4 regions of the Streptomyces sp. NPDC037389 genome follow, and region 2 is predicted to be linked to each of the others. Evidence: riboswitches for the same ligand, from Rfam matches in the RefSeq annotation. Region 2 holds a riboswitch; each other region holds the start of a gene.
The links. Region 2 has a riboswitch for cobalamin ahead of cobN (cobaltochelatase subunit CobN). Riboswitches for the same ligand answer to the same signal wherever they lie in the genome.

Region 1: another riboswitch for cobalamin. It lies ahead of AB0E98_RS03255 (cobalamin biosynthesis protein); the one in region 2 lies ahead of cobN (cobaltochelatase subunit CobN).
Region 3: another riboswitch for cobalamin. It lies ahead of AB0E98_RS20840 (ribonucleoside-diphosphate reductase subunit alpha); the one in region 2 lies ahead of cobN (cobaltochelatase subunit CobN).
Region 4: another riboswitch for cobalamin. It lies ahead of metE (5-methyltetrahydropteroyltriglutamate--homocysteine S-methyltransferase); the one in region 2 lies ahead of cobN (cobaltochelatase subunit CobN).

What each region holds. Positions count from the first base shown of each region.
Region 1 covers NZ_JBEZUS010000001.1:700,578-705,960, forward strand. The annotation lists gene AB0E98_RS03250 (cobyric acid synthase) at 1-1,460, opposite strand, end outside; gene AB0E98_RS03255 (cobalamin biosynthesis protein) at 1,457-2,434, opposite strand; cobalamin riboswitch at 2,492-2,614, opposite strand; gene AB0E98_RS03260 (ATP-binding cassette domain-containing protein) at 2,817-3,266, opposite strand; gene AB0E98_RS03265 (hypothetical protein) at 3,446-3,685, opposite strand; gene AB0E98_RS03270 (inorganic phosphate transporter) at 3,712-4,974, opposite strand; gene AB0E98_RS03275 (class II aldolase/adducin family protein) at 5,086-5,383, shown strand, end outside.
Region 2 covers NZ_JBEZUS010000008.1:57,157-62,539, reverse strand. The annotation lists gene cobN (cobaltochelatase subunit CobN) at 1-2,937, opposite strand, end outside; cobalamin riboswitch at 2,966-3,099, opposite strand; gene cobG (precorrin-3B synthase) at 3,252-4,628, shown strand; gene AB0E98_RS19010 (precorrin-8X methylmutase) at 4,681-5,334, shown strand; gene AB0E98_RS19005 (precorrin-2 C(20)-methyltransferase) at 5,346-5,383, shown strand, end outside.
Region 3 covers NZ_JBEZUS010000009.1:50,649-56,031, reverse strand. The annotation lists gene AB0E98_RS20840 (ribonucleoside-diphosphate reductase subunit alpha) at 1-2,179, opposite strand, end outside; cobalamin riboswitch at 2,338-2,482, opposite strand; gene mctP (monocarboxylate uptake permease MctP) at 2,646-4,277, opposite strand; gene AB0E98_RS20830 (DUF3311 domain-containing protein) at 4,274-4,537, opposite strand; gene AB0E98_RS20825 (carbonic anhydrase) at 5,044-5,383, shown strand, end outside.
Region 4 covers NZ_JBEZUS010000003.1:568,223-573,605, forward strand. The annotation lists gene metE (5-methyltetrahydropteroyltriglutamate--homocysteine S-methyltransferase) at 46-2,370, opposite strand; cobalamin riboswitch at 2,527-2,690, opposite strand; cobalamin riboswitch at 2,954-3,040, shown strand; gene AB0E98_RS09340 (CbtB-domain containing protein) at 3,103-3,342, shown strand; gene AB0E98_RS09345 (CbtA family protein) at 3,380-4,138, shown strand; gene AB0E98_RS09350 (CoA-acylating methylmalonate-semialdehyde dehydrogenase) at 4,344-5,383, shown strand, end outside.

The sequences.
Region 1 (5,383 bases), on a different contig from region 2:
AGATCGCCGAGACGGTCGAGCTGTTCCTCCCGCAGCGCCCCGAAGGATGTGTCCGGCGCGGGGACGAACGCCCGTCCAGCCGCCGCCGCGACCCGACGCAGGAACGCCCGGCGGAAGCCGTCGCTCTCCAGCGAGCCGTGCCAGTGCGTGCCCCACACCGCGCCCACCCGGCAACCGTCGAGGAAGGGCTCGTCCCCACCTCTCACATCTGCCACGCCGTGGTGGATCTCGTACCCCTCGACGTGCTCGCCCAGGGCCTCGCCGACCGGCCGGGCCAGGGTCTTCTCGACCGCGAACCGCACACGCACCGGCAGCAGGCCCAGGCCCTCGACCGTGCCGGCCTTCGACTCGACCTCGTCGTCGATCCGCTCGCCCAGCAGCTGGAAGCCGCCGCAGATGCCCAGCACCGGGCGGCCCTCCGCCGCCCGCCGTACGAGCGCGTCGGCGAGCCCGCGTTCGCGCAGCCACGCGAGCGCCCGTACCGTGCCGCGCGTGCCCGGTACGACGACCAGGTCGGCGTCGGCGAGCTCCTCGGGGCGGTCCACGAACCGTACGACGACCCCCGGTTCGGCGGCCAGCGCGTCGACGTCCGTGAAGTTCGACATCAGCGGCACCGCGCACACGGCGACCCGCAGGACGTCCGCGCCGTGCGGCGGGGCGACCACGGACTCGCGGACCGCGCCGCGCAGGGACACGCGCAGGCCGTCCTCCTCGTCGATGCCCAGGCCGTGGGCGAACGGCAGCACGCCGAACGTCCGCCGGCCCGTCAGGTCGCGCAGCATTTCCAGCCCCGGCTCCAGCAGACTCACGTCGCCCCGGAACTTGTTGACCACGTAACCCGCTATCAGCTCCTGGTCCTCGGGGGAGAGCAGCGCTGTCGTACCGAAGAAGGAGGCGAAGACTCCGCCCCGGTCGATGTCGCCGACGACGACCACGGGCAGCCGCGCGGCCCGGGCGATGCCCATGTTGACGATGTCGGAGCGGCGCAGGTTGATCTCGGCGGGGCTGCCGGCCCCCTCGCAGATCACGGCGTCGTGGGTGCGCCGCAGCTCGGCCAGGCACTCCGTCACCGTGCCGAACAGCTGCTCCTGGCGGCCCTGGTGGTAGCCGCGGGCGCTGAGCTCGCCCACCGCCTTGCCCATGAGGACGACCTGGCTGCTGCGGTCGCTTCCCGGCTTGAGCAGCACCGGGTTCATGAGGGCGCTCGGCTCGACGCGGGCGGCGGCGGCCTGCATGGCCTGCGCGCGCCCTATCTCCGCGCCGTCGCGCGTCACGAAGGAGTTGAGGGACATGTTCTGCGCCTTGAACGGCGCGACCTTGACGCCCTCGCGGACCAGCCAGCGGCAGATGCCGGCCGTGACCACGCTCTTGCCCGCGTCCGAGGTGGTCCCGGCCACCAGCAGGCCCCCGCCCGGCGGGCCCGTACGCCCGCTCCTGTCGGCTGTCACCGAGACTGTCACCGATTCCTCCCCGCCTTCCTGAACAGGCTGCCCACCGTACGGGCCGTCACCGCCGTTCCCAGGGCCAGCAGCGACACCCGGCGCGAGAGCCGGACCGCGCGCTCGATGTCGGCCGACCGCACCGGGCGGTTCTCCCCGCCCAGCACGGGACGGTGCTCGACGCGCCCGGCGTAGGCGAGGGTGCCGCCCAGGCGGACGCCCAGGGCCCCGGCGAAGGCGGCCTCGACCGGCCCGGCGTTGGGGCTGGGATGGCGGGCGGCGTCGCGCCGGGCCACGCGCAGAGCGCCGCGCGGATCGGGCCCGGCGAGGACCGTGAGCGCGGCGGTCAGCCGGGCGCCCGGCCAGCCGACGACGTCGTCGAGCCGGGCCGACGCCCAGCCGAACCGCCGGAGCCTGGGCGACTTGTGACCCACCATGGCGTCCAGGGTGTTGACCGCACGGAAGCCCACGAGCCCGGGCACCCCGGCCAGCGCGCCCCAGACCAGGGCGCCCACGACCGCGTCGGAGGTGTTCTCGGCGACGGACTCCACCACGGCCCGGGCGATCTGCTGCGCGTCCAGCGCCTGCGGGTCGCGGCCGCACAGATGCGGCAGCCGCTCCCGGGCGACCTCCAGGTCCCCGGCGGCCAGCGCCCCACCGATGGCCCGGGCCTCCCGGCCCAGGGACGTGCCGCCCAGGACGGACCATGTGACGGCGGCGGTCAGCGCGATCTCGGCAGCGGGGTGACGTCGCGCGGCACGGGTCAGCAGCCCGGCCCCGGCGACCGCGCCACCGGCGCAGACCAGGGTGTGGAGGGTGCCGTAGCCCCGGTGGTCGCGCCACAGCCGCCGTTCGACGGCCTGCGCGGCCCGGCCGAAGGCGGCCACGGGATGCCCGCGGCGGGGGTCGCCGAGGAGCAGGTCGCAGGCGAAGCCCAGGGCGGTGCCGTACGCGAAGGGGCCGTACGCGAAGGAAAAACGGTCGCGGCCGGGCATGGCGAAGCGGTGTCCTCACTCAGGGTCCGCGCCCTGGCTCGACGTGACCGGCGACCAGAGTCTCCTGGCTCCCGGATCCGCGCCGCCCCCGGCCTTCCGGCTCGCGCCGTGGCCATCGGTTGGGGGGACACTCCCCGGTGACAGTGGCGGGACCGCGCCGGATTCGCACCGGCTTCCTCTGCTGTCGCCGTTTGGCTCGGGAAGTCCACCACGGGGCGGGAAGGGGCGTCAACTCGCCCTGACCTGCGCCCCGCCGCTGCGACGCCCCTGTCGTCAGGCAGGTCCCGGCCCGCCCCGGCAGCCCCGGCAGGTCTACTCCCGCGGCACGCCACTCCGCGAGGCAGTCCACGAGGACTTGATGGGTACGGGCGTCGAGGCCGGATCACGGTTCGTCGAGGATCAGCAGCCGGCGGCCGCCGAGCATGGCCTGGGCGAGGGCGACTTTCTGGGCGTTTCCTTTGGACAGCGTGCTGATGGGCGCGTCGATGTCGCCCTCGATGCCCAGCCGGTCCAGCAGTTCACCGCCGCGACGATCGGCGCCCGCGGTGCGGAGTCCTTGGACGCGCCCCATGTGCAGGAGGTACGAGCGCGCGCTGAGCCGCATGCCCGCCGGGAGCCGCTCGGGCACGTAGCCGATCCTGTCCGGGCGCCCGTGAACGGAGCCGGAGCCGGGTCTCCTCAGCCCGGCGGCCACCTTGAGCAGGGTGGACTTGCCCGGCCCGTTCCCGCCGACCACCGCGGTGACCGTCCCGGAGGCCAGGTCGAGGGTGATGCCATCCAGTACGCGCGGTCCTCGGCGTGTGTACCGGACGCCGACCGAATCCAATCGCACCGCTGAGAACCCCGTCCGTCCGTCGAACGCCGTCACAACCGTGCACGCAAGAGCTCACGCAAGAGGTACTGAACGCGCGATCGGCGGCTCGGGTTCCCCGCGTTGACGCACGCCGGCAACGACGGAGGGGCGGGACCGGAAAGCCCGGTCCCGCCCCTCCACGAACGTACGGTGTCGCGTCAGGCGACGATCAGATAGATCCCGTACCCCACCGCCGCCGCGCACAGCGCGAAGCACGCGTACGCGCCGGTGCGGGCCAGTGCGGTGCTGCCGCCCGCGTCGGCCGCGGACGTCGCGCCCGCGGCTTCCGGCTTGCGGGACGTGCCGACGATGCCGAGCGTGAAGACGCCCACGAGGCCGACGGTGACCACGAGGCTCACGCCGAAGACCTGGCCGAGAGCTGCCCAGTCGATGTGCATGGTGGTTCTTCCTCCGTTGCCCGGCGTCAGCCGGTCGTCGCGGCGGCGGGGGCGGCCGGGGTGGCGGGTGCCGGGATGACCTGGGCGGCCGGGGCCGGGGTCAGGGTGCCGGCGGGCGGCGGGGCGACGGCCTGAAGGGCGGCCGTGACCACACCGACGGGCTCCTCGGGGAGGCCCTGCGGCGTATTGAGCTCGTTGACGGTCTCGTGGGTGACCGGCTTGCGGCGCGAGGCCGCCCAGATGGCGCCGGAGACCCCGAGGCCGAGGACGGCGACGGCGGCGACGCCCCAGTCGCCCTGGTCGGCCAGGAGCGCGGCGCCGGCGGCGACGAGGCCCGCGGCCGGGAGGGTCAGGCCCCACGCGGCGACCATGCGGCCGGCGGTCGACCAGCGCACCACGCCGCCCTTGCGGCCCAGGCCGGAGCCCATGATCGAGCCGGAGCAGACCTGGGTGGTGGAGAGCGCGAAGCCGATGTGCGAGGAGGCGAGGATCACGGTCGCGGCACCGGTCTGGGCGGCGAAGCCCTGCGCCGGCTTGATGTCGGCCAGACCCTTGCCGAGCGTCTGGATGATGCGCCAGCCGCCCAGGTACGTACCGAGCGCGATGGCCAGGCCCGCGGAGACGATGACCCACAGCGGCGGGTCGGAGTGCGGGGCGACGACGCCGCCGGCGACCAGGGCCAGGGTGATGACACCCATGGTCTTCTGGGCGTCGTTGGTGCCGTGGGCGAGGGAGACCAGGGCGGCCGAGGCGATCTGGCCCGCGCGGTAGCCCTTCGCGGTGTCCGCCTCGTCGCGGCCCTTGGCCAGGCGGAACGTCAGGCGGGTGGCGACCCAGGCGGCGATGCCCGCCACGATCGGGGCGGCGACCGCGGGGATGAGGACCTTCATGACGACCTTGTCGGCGTTGACCGCGTCGAAGCCGACGGACGCGACGGTGGCGCCGATCAGACCGCCGAAGAGGGCGTGCGAGGAGCTGGAGGGCAGGCCCGCCAGCCACGTCAGGAGATTCCAGACGATCGCGCCGACCAGCCCGGCGAAGATCACCTCTGGTCTGATGCCGGCACTCTCATCGATGATGCCTCCGGAGATCGTCTTCGCGACCTCGACGGACAGGAACGCCCCGACCAGGTTGAGCACGGCCGACATGGCCACTGCGGTCTTGGGCTTGAGCGCTCCGGTCGAGATGGTGGTGGCCATGGCGTTGGCCGTGTCGTGGAAGCCGTTCGTAAAGTCGAACACCAAGGCCGTGACGATCACGATCCCGATGAGAAGCGTGATGTTTTCCATTCACCCAGGCAATCAGTTCGATGGTCAGTACGCGGCGACCGTAGGGACTCCGGGTGAACGGAAGGTGAACTGGTTCGGGATCCCCGATGGCACCACCCGGAGGCGAAGATCATGAAGACCGGAGAACGGACCCCCGCCGCACCCGACGACATCAGCCGGACCTGGGCCGATGTCGTGGCCACGGCCCGCAGGAGCACCGCCGACGGACTGGTCGTCGGCACCTCGGGGAACGTCTCCGCAAGGGTCGGTGACGTGGTCCTTGTCACGCCCAGCGGGGTGCCCTACGACCGGCTCGGCCCCGGCGACGCCGTCGGCGTCGACCTGGCCGGCCGCCAGGTGCTCGGCGAGCTCGCCCCCACCAGCGAACTGCCCATGCACCTCGCCGTCTACCGAGCCACCGACGCCGCCG
Region 2 (5,383 bases):
ACCCGGGCGCGAGCCGAAGATCCGGGTGGTGGCGCGGCGTTCGTCGCCGTGGGCGGCGAGGTCGGCCTGGGCGTGGGCGCGGACGAAGTTCCGGTCGTCCGGCTCGTCGAGGGCGGCGACGAGCCGCACGGCGTCGTCCAGCAGGCCGATGACGTGCGGGAACGCGTCGCGGAAGAAGCCGCTGATGCGGAGGGTGACATCGACGCGGGGGCGGCCCAGCTCGGCCGGGGGGATCGGCTCCAGGCCCGTGACGCGGCGCGACGCCTCGTCCCAGACCGGGCGGACGCCCAGCAGCGCCAGGGCCTCGGCCACGTCGTCGCCCGCCGTGCGCATCGCACTCGTGCCCCACAGGGACAGGCCCACGGATTCGGGCCAGTCGCCGTTGTCCGTGCGGTAGCGCTCCAGGAGGGAGTCGGCGAGGGCCTGGCCGGTCTCCCAGGCGAGCCGGCTGGGGACGGCCTTGGGGTCGACGGAGTAGAAGTTGCGGCCCGTCGGGAGGACGTTGACGAGGCCGCGGAGGGGGGACCCCGACGGGCCGGCGGGGACGAATCCGCCGTTCAACGCGTGGACGGCGTGGTCGAGTTCGTTCGTCGTCGCGGCCAGGCGGGGGACGACCTCGCGGGCGGCGAAGTCGAGGACGGCCGCGACGGGGTCGCCGTTCACGGGATCGGTGCCCCGCACCGTGAGCACAACGGCCGGGATGGCGGCCGGGTCCCAGCCCGCCGCCTCCATGGCCTCCACCAGGGCCCGCGCCTCCGCCTCCGCCTCGTCCGCAGTGGTGCGGGTGGCCGCCGACTCGTCGAGGCCGAGGGCCTCGCGCAGGCCCGGCAGGGCCGTCGTGCCGCCCCAGATCTGGCGGGCGCGCAGGATCGACAGGACCAGGTTGACGCGGTCGGCGCCGGCCGGGGCGGCGCCCAGGACGTGGAGGCCGTCGCGGATCTGGGCGTCCTTCACCTCGCAGAGCCAGCCGTCGACGTGGAGGAGGAAGTCGTCGAAGCCGTCGTCGTCGGGGCGCTCCTCCATGCCCAGGTCGTGGTCGAGCCGGGCGGCCTGGATGAGGGTCCAGATCTGGGCGCGGATCGCGGGGAGCTTGGCCGGGTCCATCGAGGAGATCTGGGCGTATTCGTCGAGGAGTTGCTCCAGGCGCGCGATGTCGCCGTAGGAGTCGGCGCGGGCCATGGGCGGCACGAGGTGATCGACGAGCGTGGCGTGGGCGCGGCGCTTGGCCTGGGTGCCCTCGCCGGGGTCGTTGACGAGGAACGGGTAGACCAGCGGCAGGTCGCCGAGGGCCGCGTCGGGGCCGCAGGCGGCGGACAGGCCGGCGTTCTTGCCGGGCAGCCACTCCAGATTGCCGTGCTTGCCCAGGTGGACCATCGCGTCGGCGCCGAAGCCGCCGTCCTCCTGGGATGCGGCGATCCAGCGGTAGGCGGCGAGGTAGTGGTGCGAGGGCGGCAGGTCGGGGTCGTGGTAGATGGCGATGGGGTTCTCGCCGAAGCCGCGCGGCGGCTGGATGAGGATCAGCAGATTGCCGCGGCGCAGGGCGGCGAGGACGATGTCGCCTTCCGGGTCGCCCTCGGCAGTGCGGCTGCGGTCGACGAACATCTCGCCGGGCGCCGGTCCCCAGTGCTCCTCGACGGCCTCGCGCAGCTCGGCGGGGAGCTGCTCGTACCAGCGCCTGTAGTCGGCGGCCGGGACGCGGACGGGGTTGCGGGCCAGCTGCTCCTCCGTCAGCCAGTCCTGGTCGTGGCCGCCCGCGTCGATGAGGGCGTAGATGAGCTCGTCGCCGTCACCGGACGCGAGGCCGGGGACCTCTTCCGTGCCGAAGTCGTAGCCCTCCTCGCGCAGCCGGCGCAGCAGGGCGACGGCGCTGGCGGGGGTGTCGAGGCCGACGGCGTTGCCGATGCGGGAGTGCTTGGTGGGGTACGCGGAGAGGACGAGCGCGAGCCGCTTCTCGGCGGCGGGGATGTGGCGGAGGCGGGCGTGGCGCACGGCGATGCCCGCGACGCGGGCGGCGCGCTCGAGGTCGGGGACGTAGGCGGGCAGGCCGTCCGCGTCGATCTCCTTGAAGGAGAAGGGGACGGTGATGATGCGGCCGTCGAACTCGGGCACGGCGACCTGGGTGGCGGAGTCGAGCGGGGAGAGCCCCTCGTCGTTCTCCTCCCAGGCCTCCCGGGTGCCGGTCAGGCAGAGGGCCTGGAGGATCGGCACGTCGAGGGCGGCGAGCGCGCCGGCGTCCCAGGACTCGTCGTCGCCTCCGGCGGAGGCGTCGGCGGGCCGGGTGCCACCGGCGGCGAGGACGGTGGTGACGATGGCGTCGACGTCGCGCAGGGCGTCGATCAGCTCGGGCTCGGGGGCGCGCAGCGAGGCGACGTAGAGCGGCAGGGCGCGGCCGCCCGCGTCCTCGACGGCGCCGCAGAGGGCCTCGACGAAGGCGGTGTTGCCGCTCATGTGGTGGGCGCGGTAGTAGAGCACGGCGATGAGCGGGCCGGACGCGCCGGGTTTGGGGGTGCGCTCCAGCGCGCCCCACGCGGGGGCGGCGGCGGGCGGCTCGAAGCCGTGGCCGGTGAGCAGCACGGTGTCGGAGAGGAAGCGGGCCAGCTGTTCGAGGTTGGCGGGGCCGCCGTGGGCGAGGTAGGCGTGGGCCTCGGCGGCGATGCCGATGGGGACGGTGGACGCCTCCATCAGCTGGGCGTCGGGGGCCTGTTCGCCGGTGAGGACGACGACGGGGCGCGGGCCGGCCAGGAGCTGGTCGAGCCCCTCCTGCCAGGCGCGCAGCCCGCCGAGGAGGCGCACGACGACAAGGTCGGCGCCCTCCAGGAGCGCGGGGAGTTCCTCGAGCGCGAGCCGGGCGGGGTTGGCGAGTCGGTACGGGACCGGACCGCCGGCCGCACGGGCGCTGAGCAGGTCGGTGTCGGACGTCGACAGGAGCAGGATCACGGCATGCCTTCCTCGGGGTCCGCGCCCCGGGCGGTGGGAGGACGGCAGGAGTTCCTGACTCACCCGGCATCGCTGCCGGGCACACAGTGGCGGGACCGTGCCGGGATCACACCGGCTTCCTCCCCTGTCGCCGTCGCTGGCGCTGCCATAGTAGCCATGCGGGGTGGGCCTCCAGGAGGGGAAGATGCCCCTGACCCGCCCTTTCTCCGTTTCCGAGCGGGGCTTCGCCCCCTCGCGCCCCGTCCCGCCCCCTTGTCCGCGCTGACGCGCGTCGTCTTCAAACGCCGGACGGGCTGATTCGACCCCCGGTCGGTATGCTCGCCGCCATGCCCACTCCCCCCGAACCCCCTGGTCGCGAGCGCGGCGACGCCTGTCCCGGCGCCCTGCGGCTGCACGCCGCGGACGACGGGGCACTGGCCCGCGTACGGCTGCCGGGCGGGCTGCTGACGGTCCGTCAGGCAAGCGCGCTCGCCGACGCCGCCGACGACTTGGGCGACGCCCGCCTCGACCTCACCTCCCGCGGCAACGTCCAGCTCCGCGGCCTCGCCGACGGCTGCGGCGCCGCCCTGGGCGCGCGGCTGCGCGAGGCCGGTCTGCTGCCGTCGGACCGGCACGACCGCATCCGGAATGTCGCGGCTTCCCCCCTGTCCGGCCTGGACGGAAAGGGCTTCTCGGACATCCGGCCCTGGGTGCGGGAACTCGACCGGCTGCTCTGCGCGTCGGACGACCTCACGGACCTCTCGGGCCGTTTCCTCTTCGGTCTCGACGACGGCCGGGGCGACATCACGGCCCTCGCGCCCGATGTGACATTGATCGCAGCCGATGCCGGCCGCCAGGCCCTCCTGTGCTTCGGCCCCGGCCCCGACGCCCTGCGCGTCGCCGCCCGGGACGCGCCGCGCGCGGCCGTTCTGGCGGCCCGTGAGTTCCTCGCGGTGCTGCGCCAGAGCGGCGGCAAGGCCTGGCGCGTCCGCGAACTGGCCCCCGGGCTGCGGCCGCGCCCGGAGCGGCTCGCGGCCCGGCTGGCGGCGGCCGGCATCGGCTCCGCGCCCGTACCGCGCGCCGCGCTCCCCCTCGGCTCCCCGCCCGCGCCCGGCGCGCTCCAAGGGCCCGACGGGCGGTGGGCCGTGTCGGTGGCCGCGCCCCTGGGCCGGTTCTCCTCCGCCCAGTGGCGGCTCCTCGCCCGTACCGCCGGCCGGGACGGCGACGGCGAACTCCGCGTCACCCCCTGGCGCGGCGTCGTCGTCCCGGGGCTCACCGCCCCGGTGGCCGCGGCGCGCCTCGCAGCGCTCGCGGAGGCGGGCCTGGTCACCTCCGCCGCCTCTCCCTGGCACGGCGCGGGCTCCTGCACCGGCCGGCCGGGGTGCGTCAAGTCCCTCGCGGATGTACGGGCCGACGCGACCGCCTCCCTCAAGGCCGCGCGCTCTGGCAGCGCCGGGACTCTGCCCGTGTACTGGTCCGGGTGCGAGCGGCGCTGCGGCCACCCCGGCGGCCGGTGGGTCGACGTCCTGGCGACCGGCGACGGCTACCGGATCGCCGTACGGCGGGAGGCGGAGGACGAAACGGTCACGGCGCCCGCGGTGACGACCGTGACGACCGCCGCCGGCCTGGCCGACGCGGTCACGGCGGCACGCGACGCGCGCCCCGACGCACACCCCACGGAGACGACGTCGGCCGGCGGCCCCCGCGGCTGAGCGGTCCACGGCGGCGGCACCACGGCAGCAACCCCCACGCAGAACCAGCGATATGCACCACCCAGCGAGCGAGGGCACAGTGTTCGACTACGACAAGGACGGCGCGTCCATCTACCGCCAGTCCTTCGCCACCATCCGCGCCGAGGCGGACCTCGGCGGGCTGCCGCCCGACGTCGGCCGGGTCGCGGTCCGCATGATCCACGCCTGTGGGATGACCGACCTGGTCCAGGACCTCGCGTACTCGCCGGGGGTCGTGGCCCGCGCCCGGGAGGCGCTGCTCGCGGGCGCGCCGATCCTGTGCGACGCGAACATGGTCGCCAGCGGCGTCACCCGCAGGCGGCTGCCCGCCGGCAACGAGGTGGTGTGCACCCTCGCCGACCCGGCCGTGCCGGAGCTGGCGCGGCGCATGGGCACGACCCGCAGCGCGGCGGCGCTGGAGCTGTGGCGCGACAGGATGGAGGGCGCGGTGGTCGCGGTGGGCAACGCCCCCACGGCGCTGTTCCGCCTCCTGGAGATGATCCATGAGGGCGCGCCGCGCCCGGCCGCCGTGCTGGGCATACCGGTCGGCTTCATCGGCGCGGCGGAGTCGAAGGACGCGCTGGCCGAGAGCCCGCTGGGGCTGGAGTATCTGGTGGTGCGGGGCCGGCGCGGCGGCAGCGCCATGGCCGCGGCCGCGATCAACGCGATAGCGAGCGAGGAAGAGTGAACGAGAAGCCCATGCCCACCGGGCGGCTGTACGGGGTGGGGCTGGGGCC
Region 3 (5,383 bases), on a different contig from region 2:
CCATGAACAGGTTCAGCGACTGGCTCTGGTCCAGGTACGGCGTACGGGCCGCGGCCATGTCGATCAGGGCGCGCTGCGGGATCTCCCAGGCCGTGCGGTACAGGTCGCGGACCTCCTGCGGGATCCACTTCATGTCCTGGACGGAGCCGTTGGCCTCGGTCATGGCCTCGCGGGTGGCGCGGTCCCACACGCCGAGCTTCTTGAGGTCCTCCACCAGGTAGGTGTTGACCTGGAGGAACTCACCCGAGAGCGTCTCGCGCTTGAACAGGTTGGAGACCTGCGGCTCGATGCACTCGTAGACGCCGGCGATGGAGGCGATGGTCGCCGTCGGGGCGATGGCGAGCAGCAGCGAGTTGCGCATGCCGACCTGGCCGATGCGGGCGCGCAGCGCCTCCCAGCGGTCCTCCCACGCGGCGACGGCGTTGGGGTAGTGGTCCGGGTGGAGCACACCGCGGGCGGTGCGGGTCGCGGCCCAGGCCGGGTGGGGGCCGTGGCGCTCGGCGAGGTCCGCGGAGGCCTCGTACGCCGCCAGCATGATCCGCTCGGAGATCTTGGTGGACAGCTCCTTCGCCTCGGCCGAGTCGAAGGCCAGACGCAGCCGGAAGAAGACGTCCTGGAGACCCATCAGGCCCAGGCCCACCGGGCGCCAGCGGCTGTTGGAGCTGCCGGCCTGCTCGGTCGGGTAGAAGTTGATGTCCACGACGCGGTCGAGGAAGGTGACGGCCGTGCGGACCGTACGGTCGAGCTTCTCCCAGTCCATCTCGCCGTCGGCACCGAGGTGCTGCGCGAGGTTGACCGAGCCCAGGTTGCAGACCGCGGTCTCGCCGTCGTTCGTGACCTCGAGGATCTCGGTGCAGAGGTTCGAGGAGTGGACGACCGCGCCCTTCTCGGCCGTCTGGTTGGCCGTGCGGTTGGCGGCGTCCTTGAAGGTCATCCAGCCGTTGCCGGTCTGCGCGAGGGTGCGCATCATCCGGGCGTAGAGCACGCGCGCCGGGATGGTCTTGACGGCCTTGCCCTCGGCCTCGTACTTGCGGTACGCGGCGTCGAACTCGTCGCCGTAGAGGTCGACCAGGTCCGGGGTGTCGGCGGGGGAGAAGAGCGACCAGTCCGCGTCCGTCTCGACGCGGCGCATGAACTCGTCCGGGATCCAGTGCGCGATGTTGAGGTTGTGGGTGCGGCGGGCCTCCTCACCGGTGTTGTCGCGGAGCTCCAGGAACTCCTCGATGTCGGCGTGCCAGGTCTCCAGGTAGACACAGGCCGCGCCCTTGCGGCGGCCGCCCTGGTTGACGGCGGCGACGGAGGCGTCGAGGGTGCGCAGGAACGGCACGATGCCGTTGGAGTGACCGTTGGTGCCCCGGATCAGCGAGCCGCGCGAGCGGATGCGCGAGTACGACAGGCCGATGCCGCCCGCGTGCTTCGACAGACGCGCCACCTGGTGGTAGCGGTCGTAGATGGAGTCCAGCTCGTCCAGCGGGGAGTCCAGCAGGTAGCAGGACGACATCTGCGGGTGGCGGGTGCCGGAGTTGAACAGCGTCGGGGAGGACGGCAGGTACGAGAGGGTGCTCGTCAGCCGGTACAGCTCCGCGACGTCGTCCAGGGCCCGCTCCGAGTGGTCCTCGGCGAGACCGCAGGCCACGCGCAGCAGGAAGTGCTGCGGGGTCTCGATCACGTCGCGGTGGATCGGGTGGCGCAGCAGGTAGCGGCTGTGCAGGGTGCGCAGGCCGAAGTAGCCGAAGCGGTCGTCCGCGCCGTCGGTCAGGGCGGCCTCGACGAGGGCGTCCAGGCGTGCGGCGTGGGTGCGCACGAAGGCGGCCGTGTCGTCGGCGATGAGCCCCTCGCGGTGCCCGACCTCGACCGAGGCGGAGAAGGAGGTGGCGCCCTGGCCGGCCGCCTCGTCGGCGATGGCCAGGGTGAGCAGGCGCGCGGCGAGCTTGGAGTACTCCGGCTCCTCCGAGATCAGGCCGGCGGCGGCCTCGGTGGCGAGGGAGCGCAGCTCGGCGTCGTCCGCGGCGGCGCTGCGGCCGCGCAGCGCGGCGGCGGCGACCTTGCCCGGGTCGGTGGCCGGAAGGTTGGCGGTGAGGTCGGTCAGGGTGCGCAGGAGCGCGGTCCCGGGGCCGCCGGTCGCTTCCGCATTCGCTGAGACCGGAGCTGAAACCGGATCTGCGGGCGCGATGGTCACTGAGGCTCTCCCTCGCTCGGCTGGGTGGGCCGGGCGGGAGAGCGATGGGGCGCGCACGCGCATGCCACTTGCACCAGGGCATGCCTCGTAGGCGTCCATCGGCCCAACCCGCGAGGCCCGGACGAATTCAACGCCCATGACCGAGCCGGGGCAGGCTCGGTGGTGGGCGCGCTGTCGGCAGGTCGTCGGACTTCAGGTGCGCTGGGTATATGCGCACACATACACCGTTGCGGGACAGTTCCGGATTTCCACCGGATTCCCCTGCGACGACAGCGGAGACGAGCATACATCTAGTGCCGGGTCTCGCACGCGCCCCCACATGTTGTGTCGTCGCGTCATGAGACGGTCGCGGAATGTGCTAACGGGCGTCCCTGGCACGGCAAGAGAAGAGGGCCGCCACGCCCCCTGGACGGGGATGTGGCGGCCCTCCGGAGGGCCTCCGGGCGGTGGTCCCGGGGGCGGCGAGTCAGTGCCCGCCGGGGGCTCCTGCGGTGGCCGGCGGGAGGTCCGCGCGGACCCCCGGGTCACCGGCGTCGGCCGTGTAGTCCGAGGGCCGGGTCCGGTCCTCGCCGTCGGGCACCTTCAGTGCCTTGAGGACGACCGTCGCGACGATGACGACGATCACGTTAAGGATAAAGGCGGTAAGCCCGATATATCCCTTTTCTCCAATAAAGGGGATGAGGTTGGTGTTCCCGAAGTGATCCTGGGTGGCGCTCGGTGTGGCGTACGCCCGCCACGTCCCGTACGCCATGCCGGCCGCCCAGCCCGCGAGCAGCGCCCAGCGGTGGGGCCAGCGGGTGAAGAGCCCGCCGACGAGCGCGGGCACGGTCTGGAGGATCCAGATGCCACCCAGCAGCTGGAAATTGATGGCGACCGTTTTGTCCATGGTGAGGACGAAAACGAGCGCGCCGACCTTGACCAGCAAGGACGCGAGCTTGGACACCTTCGCCTCGTGTTCGGGCGAGGCGTCCGGTTTGAGGAAGTCCTTGTAGATGTTGCGGGTGAAGAGATTTGCGGCGGCGATCGACATGATGGCCGCCGGTACGAGCGCGCCGATGCCGATCGCGGCGAAGGCCACCCCGGTGAACCAGTCCGGGAACATGTCCTCGAAGAGCTGGGGGATCGCCAGCTGGCCGTTCTTCACCTTCACCCCGGCGGCTATGGCCATGAAGCCGAGCATCGCCAGCAGGCCCAGCATCAGGGAGTAGAGGGGAAGGATGGTGGTGTTCCTGCGGATGACGTTGCGGCTCCTGCTGGAGAGGACCGCCGTCACCGAGTGCGGATAGAGGAAGAGCGCCATCGCCGAACCGAGCGCCAGCGTCGCGTACGCCCACTGCGTCTCCGCTCCCGGGATCAGTGACCCCCGGGGTTTTCCGGTAGCGGGATTCTCGGTCGCGAACGCCTCGCCGGCCTTGCTGAAGATGTGCTCGAAGCCGCCCAGTTTGATCGGTATGTAGATGATCGCCACGATGATCACGATGTAGATCAGCGCGTCCTTGACGAAGGCGATCAGCGCGGGCGCGCGCAGCCCGGCGGAGTAGGTGTAGGCCGCGAGCACGCCGAAGGCGATGAGGAGCGGCAGGTCCTTGACGAACCAGTTGGCGTTCTCGCCGCCGCCGACGCCCATGACGTCGAGCACCGCCTGGATGCCGACCAGTTGCAGCGCGATGTACGGCATCGTGGCCAGGATCCCGGTCACCGCGAGGGCGAGGGAGAGGCCCCGGGAGCCGAACCGGCCCCGGACGAAGTCCGACGACGTCACATAGCCGTGCTTGTGCGCCACCGACCACAGGCGGGGCAGGAAGGTGAAGACCAGCGGGTAGGTGATGATCGTGTACGGCACGGCGAAGAAGCCGGCCGCGCCCGCCGCGTAGATCGCCGCCGGCACCGCCACGAACGTATAGGCGGTGTAGAGGTCGCCGCCCAGCAGGAACCAGGTGACCCAGGTGCCGAAGGAGCGGCCGCCCAGGCCCCATTCGTCGAGGTTGTCGGAGTTCTCGGCCCTTCGCCACCGGGCGGCGAGGAAGCCCATGACGGTGACGACGACGAAGAAGAAGAGGAATACGGCGAGTGCCACGCCGTTCACGCCGTCCTTCATCGCACGCTCCCTTCCGCGCCGCGTGAGGGCTCGCGCCGAGCCGTCTCCTCACGCCGACGCACGATGACGTAGGCGATGACAGTGAGGAGGGTGGACAGCAGCACCCACAGCATCTGGTACCAGTAGAAGAAGGGGATGCCGATGAGGGCCGGGGTGAGTCTGGCGTAGGAGTCCACCCAGAGCATCGCCACGAAGGGGATGGCGAGGCATACTCCCGCGACGATCAGCGGGACGGTCAAGACCGGGTTGCGTACGGTCAAGAGTGGTTTATGGCCGTCCGCGGCGGCTTGTGCGGCCGCGCGGCCGGGTGGATGCTCGGGTGGTTCCGACATGCGGTGACTCCGTCCCCTGTGCGATCACTTGCCGTAATGCGCTGGAAATCTAGGTGAGGGTGCCTCCGGGCGTCACCCCCTTTCCGGATATCGGAATGGCAACACCAGCAGGGGTGTGGGCGGAATCCCATCGTCCGGATGGTGGTTGGTGGCGGGCCGTGTACATGTGGCGTCAAGTCGCCTTGCGCGGGCCAGGGTTGTCCAGTATTTGACGAAACTTCGATCTGTCATCGACGGGTAATGCGCAGGTAAAGTGTTTGTCGCGGCGGCCGGGCAGAATCGGGCCTCGGCAGCCGGTGTGCCCCGAAGCAGTGGCCCCGGCGCGCCGCATCCGGACGCCGGGTCCCCCGGTGTCCCCCGCTCTTGATCCGACCCGACCACACCGTGCCCGGCGCGTCCCCACACGCGTCACGGGCGCAGGAGGCAGGCCCATCATGAAGTCGCTCATAGCCCACGCCCGTTCCTTCGCGGCCCACGTCGCGGACTCCGAACGCGCCGAGAGCTTCCGTGCCCTCCAAGCCGGCCAGTCGCCGGAGGCGCTGTTCATCACCTGCTCCGACTCGCGCGTCGTCCCCTCGCTCATCACCGGCGCCCGGCCCGGGGAGCTCTTCGAACTCCGCACCGCCGGCAACATCGTTCCTGAGTACGGCGGCGGCCGCCCCATGGGCGAGACCGCCACCATCGAGTACGCGGTACGCGTGCTCGGCGTCCGCGACATCGTCGTCTGCGGCCACTCCCACTGCGGCGCGATCGGCGCCCTCGTCCAGGGCGACG
Region 4 (5,383 bases), on a different contig from region 2:
CCGAGGGGTGCACCGATGGTGGTCGGGGCACCCCTTGGCGCGCCCTTACGAGGACGAGCCCGGGAGCTCCTCCCTCACCGTGCGGGCCGCCGTCACCAGATGCTCCAGGGAGGCACGGACCTCGGGCCAGCCTCGGGTCTTCAGGCCGCAGTCGGGGTTGACCCACAGCCGTTCGGCGGGGATGGCGGCAAGTCCCCGGCGCAGCAGGGCGGCCGCCTCGTCGGCGGCGGGGACGCGGGGCGAGTGGATGTCGTAGACGCCGGGGCCAACTTCGCGGGGATAGCCGGCGGCGGCGAGTTCGCCCGCGACCTGCATATGGGAGCGTGCCGCCTCCAGGCTGATGACGTCGGCGTCGAGGTCGTCGATGGCCTGGAGGATGTCGCCGAACTCGGCGTAGCACATGTGGGTGTGGATCTGGGTGTCCGGGCGGACGCCGCCGGTGGTCAGGCGGAAGGCCTCGGTGGCCCAGGACAAATAGGCGGGGCGGTCGGCGGTGCGCAGGGGCAGGGTTTCGCGGAGGGCGGGTTCGTCGACCTGGATCACGGCGGTGCCCGCCGCCTCCAGGTCGGCGACCTCGTCGCGCAGTGCGAGCGCGACCTGGCGGGCGGTCTCGGCGCGGGGCTGGTCGTCGCGGACGAAGGACCAGGCGAGCATGGTGACGGGGCCGGTGAGCATGCCCTTGACGGGCCGATTGGTGAGGGACTGGGCGTAAGACGTCCAGCGCACGGTCATCGGCTCGGGGCGGGAGACGTCGCCGGCCAGGACCGGTGGGCGGACGTAGCGGGTGCCGTAGGACTGGACCCAGCCGTGCCGGGTGGCGAGGTAGCCGGTGAGGCGTTCGGCGAAGTACTGGACCATGTCGTTGCGTTCGGCCTCGCCGTGGACCAGGACGTCCAGGCCGGTCTTCTCCTGGAAGGCGACGACCTCGCGGATCTCGGCCTCGATGCGCCGCTCGTAGGCGTCGGTGCCGATGCGTCCGGCGCGCAGGTCGGCGCGGGCGGTGCGTAGTTCGCCGGTCTGGGGGAAGGAGCCGATGGTGGTCGTGGGCAGCGGGGGCAGGCCCAGGCGGGCGCGCTGGGCGGTGGTCCGCTCGGCGTAGGGCAGCGAGCGGCGGGCGTCGTCGCCGGTGACGGCGGTGGTGCGGGCGCGGACGGCCGGGTCGTGGGTGAGGGCGGAGCCGGCGCGGGAGGCCAGGTCGGCGCGGTTGGCGGCGAGTTCGGCGGCGATGGCAGCGGTGCCGTGGCCGAGGCCGCGGGCGAGGGTGACGATCTCGGTGGTCTTCTGGCGGGCGAAGGCGAGCCAGCGGGCGATCCGCGGGTCGATGTCGCGTTCGGCGGTGGCGTCGAGGGGGACGTGGAGGAGGGAGCTGGAGGCGGCGACGTCCACGCGGCCGGCGAGGCCGAGGAGGGTGGCGAGGGTGGCCAGCGACGCCGTCAGGTCGTTGATCCAGACGTTGCGGCCGTCGACGACGCCCGCGACGAGTCGTTTGCCGGGCAGTCCGCCGGCGGCCGCGAGGTCGTCGAGGTTGGCGGCGGCGGGGCCGGTGAAGTCGAGGGCGAGGCCGTCGACGGGGGCCTTGGCCAGCATGGGCAGGGCCTCGCCCAGGCGGTCGAAGTAGGAGGCGACGAGGAGTTTCGGCCGGTCCGCCAGGGCCCCGAGGTCGCGGTAGGCGCGGGCTGCCGCGTTCAGTTCGGCCGGGGTGCGGTCCTGGACGAGGGCGGGCTCGTCCAGTTGGACCCACTCGGCCCCGGCGGCGCGCAGCGCGGTGAGCACCTCGGCGTAGACGGGCAGCAGCCGGTCCAGGAGGGTGAGCGGGTCGAAGCCGGCCGGGGCGCCGGGGGCGGGTTTGGCGAGCAGGAGGTAGGTGACCGGTCCGACGAGGACGGGGCGGGCGGCGAGGCCGAGGGCCAGGGCCTCCTGGAGTTCGCCGAGTTGTTTGGCGGGGTCGGCGGTGAAGACGGTGTCGGGACCGAGCTCCGGGACGAGGTAGTGGTAGTTGGTGTCGAACCACTTGGTCATCTCCAGGGGCGCCACGTCCTGGGTTCCGCGTGCCATGGCGAAGTAGCCGTCCAGGGGGTCGGCGGCGAAGGCCGGGCGGTGGCGGGCGGGGATCGCGCCGAGCATGACGCTGGTGTCGAGGACGTGGTCGTAGTACGAGAAGTCACCGGTGGGGACCTCGTGGAGGCCGGCGGCGTCGAGATCGCGCCATGTGGCGGCGCGCAGTCCGGCGGCGGTCCGGCGCAGGGCGTCGGCGGAGACGGCGCCCTTCCAGTAGCCTTCGACGGCCTTCTTCAGTTCCCGGTCCCGTCCCTGACGGGGGTAGCCGTACACGGTGGCCCGGGCTGCCGCGGCTGCGGACTTGCTGGTCACGGAACTCTCCTTCGCGAGCTCGTCTTCCGGGATCCCGGAGAGGCCGCGAGGGGTCGTGTCGGTGCGGGCGAGCCGCCGAGTGCTCGTCCGTGCGCGCCGACCCGCCCTCGGGGTCACCGGGATCTCCGCGCGCGATTCGTTCGCGCGCGGGCAGCGGGCAGGTCTTCGGACTCGCGGGCACGTCCACCCGAGGGCGGACACCTAATGGCCGTCGCTTCCCGGGCCCGCCGGGCCCAGTGCGTATGACGGCGGTCGTTCCCGCACACCGCTGCGGGGCAGTCCCGGATTCCCACCGGGTTCCCTCTTGCGACGCGTCTGCCTGGCGGGCAGGGCGAACCGGCTGCGTGGTCAGCGTAGGCACAGAAGTCACCCGCCGAACAGCCCTGTTCATATACCGGTCACACAGGGACGGCATACGGACGATATCCGGGCGCCGCGACGGTGTGGAGGGTGTGAAGGAGGCTCGCCCGCGGCGCACACCCAGGCCGTGCACGCCGGTTCATACGCCGGTGCGCATCCCCCCACCCCATGGCGCGACGTTGGCCTGAACGGTACGGTCGCGTGGACATGACGACGGGGTGACGGAAGCCGGTGGGAATCCGGCACGGTCGCGCCACTGTGAATCCGGCCGAACGCTCGCGGCAGCGCGGCGACGCCCGGGGAGTCAGACCCGCCTCCCGTCGTCCAAGAACCCCTAGTTCTGGGACGCGTGTTTCCCCAGGAGGTTTGATCATGGCCTATTCCGCCGTTCCCACGTCCGGCGCTCCCGTCTCCGGCTCCTCCGCCCGGCCGGAGGTCGCGCCGATATCCCTGAAGGCGATCGCCCCGTGGGCGGTCTTCTTCGGGCTTCTCATGCTGATCCTGCTGTACTTCGTCGGCGCCGAACAGGGCGCCACCTCGCTGCTTTCCGGCGAGGGCGTCCACGAGTGGGTCCACGACGGACGCCACCTGCTCGGCTTCCCGTGCCACTGACCGCCGGGGAGTCCGTCTCGTGAACACCGACCGTCCCGTGAACACCGTCTCCGTACGGTCGCTCCTGGTGCGCGGCATGCTCGCCGGGCTGGCGGCGGGGTGCCTCGCGCTGCTCGTGGCCTATCTGCTCGGTGAGCCGTCCGTGGACAAGGCCATCGGTTTCGAGGAGGCCCACAGCCACGGCGACCACGGTGTGGAGCTGGTCAGCCGCACCCTCCAGTCCACGGCCGGGCTGGCGACCGGCGTCCTGGTCTACGGCGTCGCGCTCGGCGGCATCGCGGCGCTGGCCTTCTGCGTGGCCCTGGGCCGGATCGGCCGGACCGGCCCGCGCGCCACGGCGGCCCTGCTCTCGCTGGGCGGGCTGCTGGTGGTCTATGTGGTGCCGTTCCTCAAGTACCCGGCCAATCCGCCGTCCGTCGGCGACCCCGACACCATCGGCAAGCGCACCGCGCTGTACTTCCTGATGATCGCGCTCAGCGTCCTGCTGGGCGTCGCCGCGATCTTCCTGGGCCGCGCGCTGGCCCCCCGGCTGGGCACCTGGTGGGCCGGCGTCGTCGCGGTGGCGGCGTTCGTGCTGATGGCAGGGGTGGCGTATGCCGTCCTGCCCGTGGTCGACGAGGTGCCCGCAGACTTCCCGGCCACCGTGCTGTGGCGGTTCCGCCTCGCGGCCCTGGCCATCCAGTGCGTCCTGTGGGCGGGCTTCGGGCTGCTCTTCGGGCACCTGGCCGAACGGCTGCTCGTCCACCGGGCCGGCCCCGACCGCTCGGCCCAGAGCCTGGCCGAACCCGTCTCCTGACCGATTCCGTTTCTCCCGTCCCCGGCGTGCGGGGCGGCCACCCGGCCGCCTCGCACGTTTTTTCGACTCTGGACTTAGTAGGACGTCCAACTATATGTTCGGGGGCACCACGAGGACGGACAGGACGGACCGCGCCCCACAAGGGCGCGCGCCCGCGGCCCCGCCGTGCCTGTCCCCGGATCTCACCTGATGAGAGCAGGCTTCCATGGTCCGTGAACTGACCCACTTCATCGGCGGAAAGCACACCCCCGGAACATCGGGGGTCTTCGGCGATGTGTACGACCCCAACACCGGCGAGGTCCAGGCCCGGGTGCCCCTGGCGAACCGGGCGGAGACCGAGGCGGCCATCGCCGACGCGGTCCGCGCCCAGCGCGAGTGGGGCGAGTGGAACCCCCAGCGCCGGGCCCGGGTCCTGCTGCGCTTCCTCCAGCTGGTCGAGGGCGAGAAGGACGCGCTGGCCCGACTGCTGTCCTCCGAGCACGGCAAGACCGTCCCCGACGCGCTCGGCGACATCCAGCGCGGCCTGGAGGTGGTGGAGTTCGCCGCGGGCATTCCGCATCTGCTCAAGGGCGAGTTCACGGACAACGCCGGCACCGGCATCGACGTGCACTCCCTGCGCCGCCCGATCGGCGTCGCCGCCGGCATCACCCCGTTCAACTTCCCCGCGATGATCCCGCTGTGGAAGGCCGCCCCCGCGATCGCCTGCGGCAACGCCTTCATCCTCAAGCCCTCCGAGCGCGACCCGTCCGTACCGCTGCGGCTCGCCGAGCTGTTCCTGGAGGCGGGCCTCCCGGCGGGCGTCCTCAACGTTCTCAACGGCGACAAGGAGAGCGTGGACGTCCTCCTTGAGGACCCGCGCGTCGGCGCCGTCGGCTTCGTCGGCTCCACCCCGATCGCCGCGCACATCTACGCCACCGCCGCCGCCCACGGCAAGCGCGCCCAGTGCTTCGGCGGCGCCAAGAACCACATGATCGTGATGCCCGACGCCGACCTCGACCAGGCCGTCGACGCGCTCATCGGCGCCGGCTACGGCTCCGCCGGGGAGCGCTGCATGGCCATCTCGGTGGCCGTGCCCGTCGGCGAGGAGACCGCCGACGCGCTCGTCGCCAAGCTCAAGGAGCGCATCGGCACGCTCCGCATCGGCCGCTCCGACGACCCCGAGGCGGACTTCGGCCCGCTCGTCGGCCGCGACGCCGTCGACCGGGTGCGCGGCTACGTCGACCTGGGCGTCGAGGAGGGCGCGGA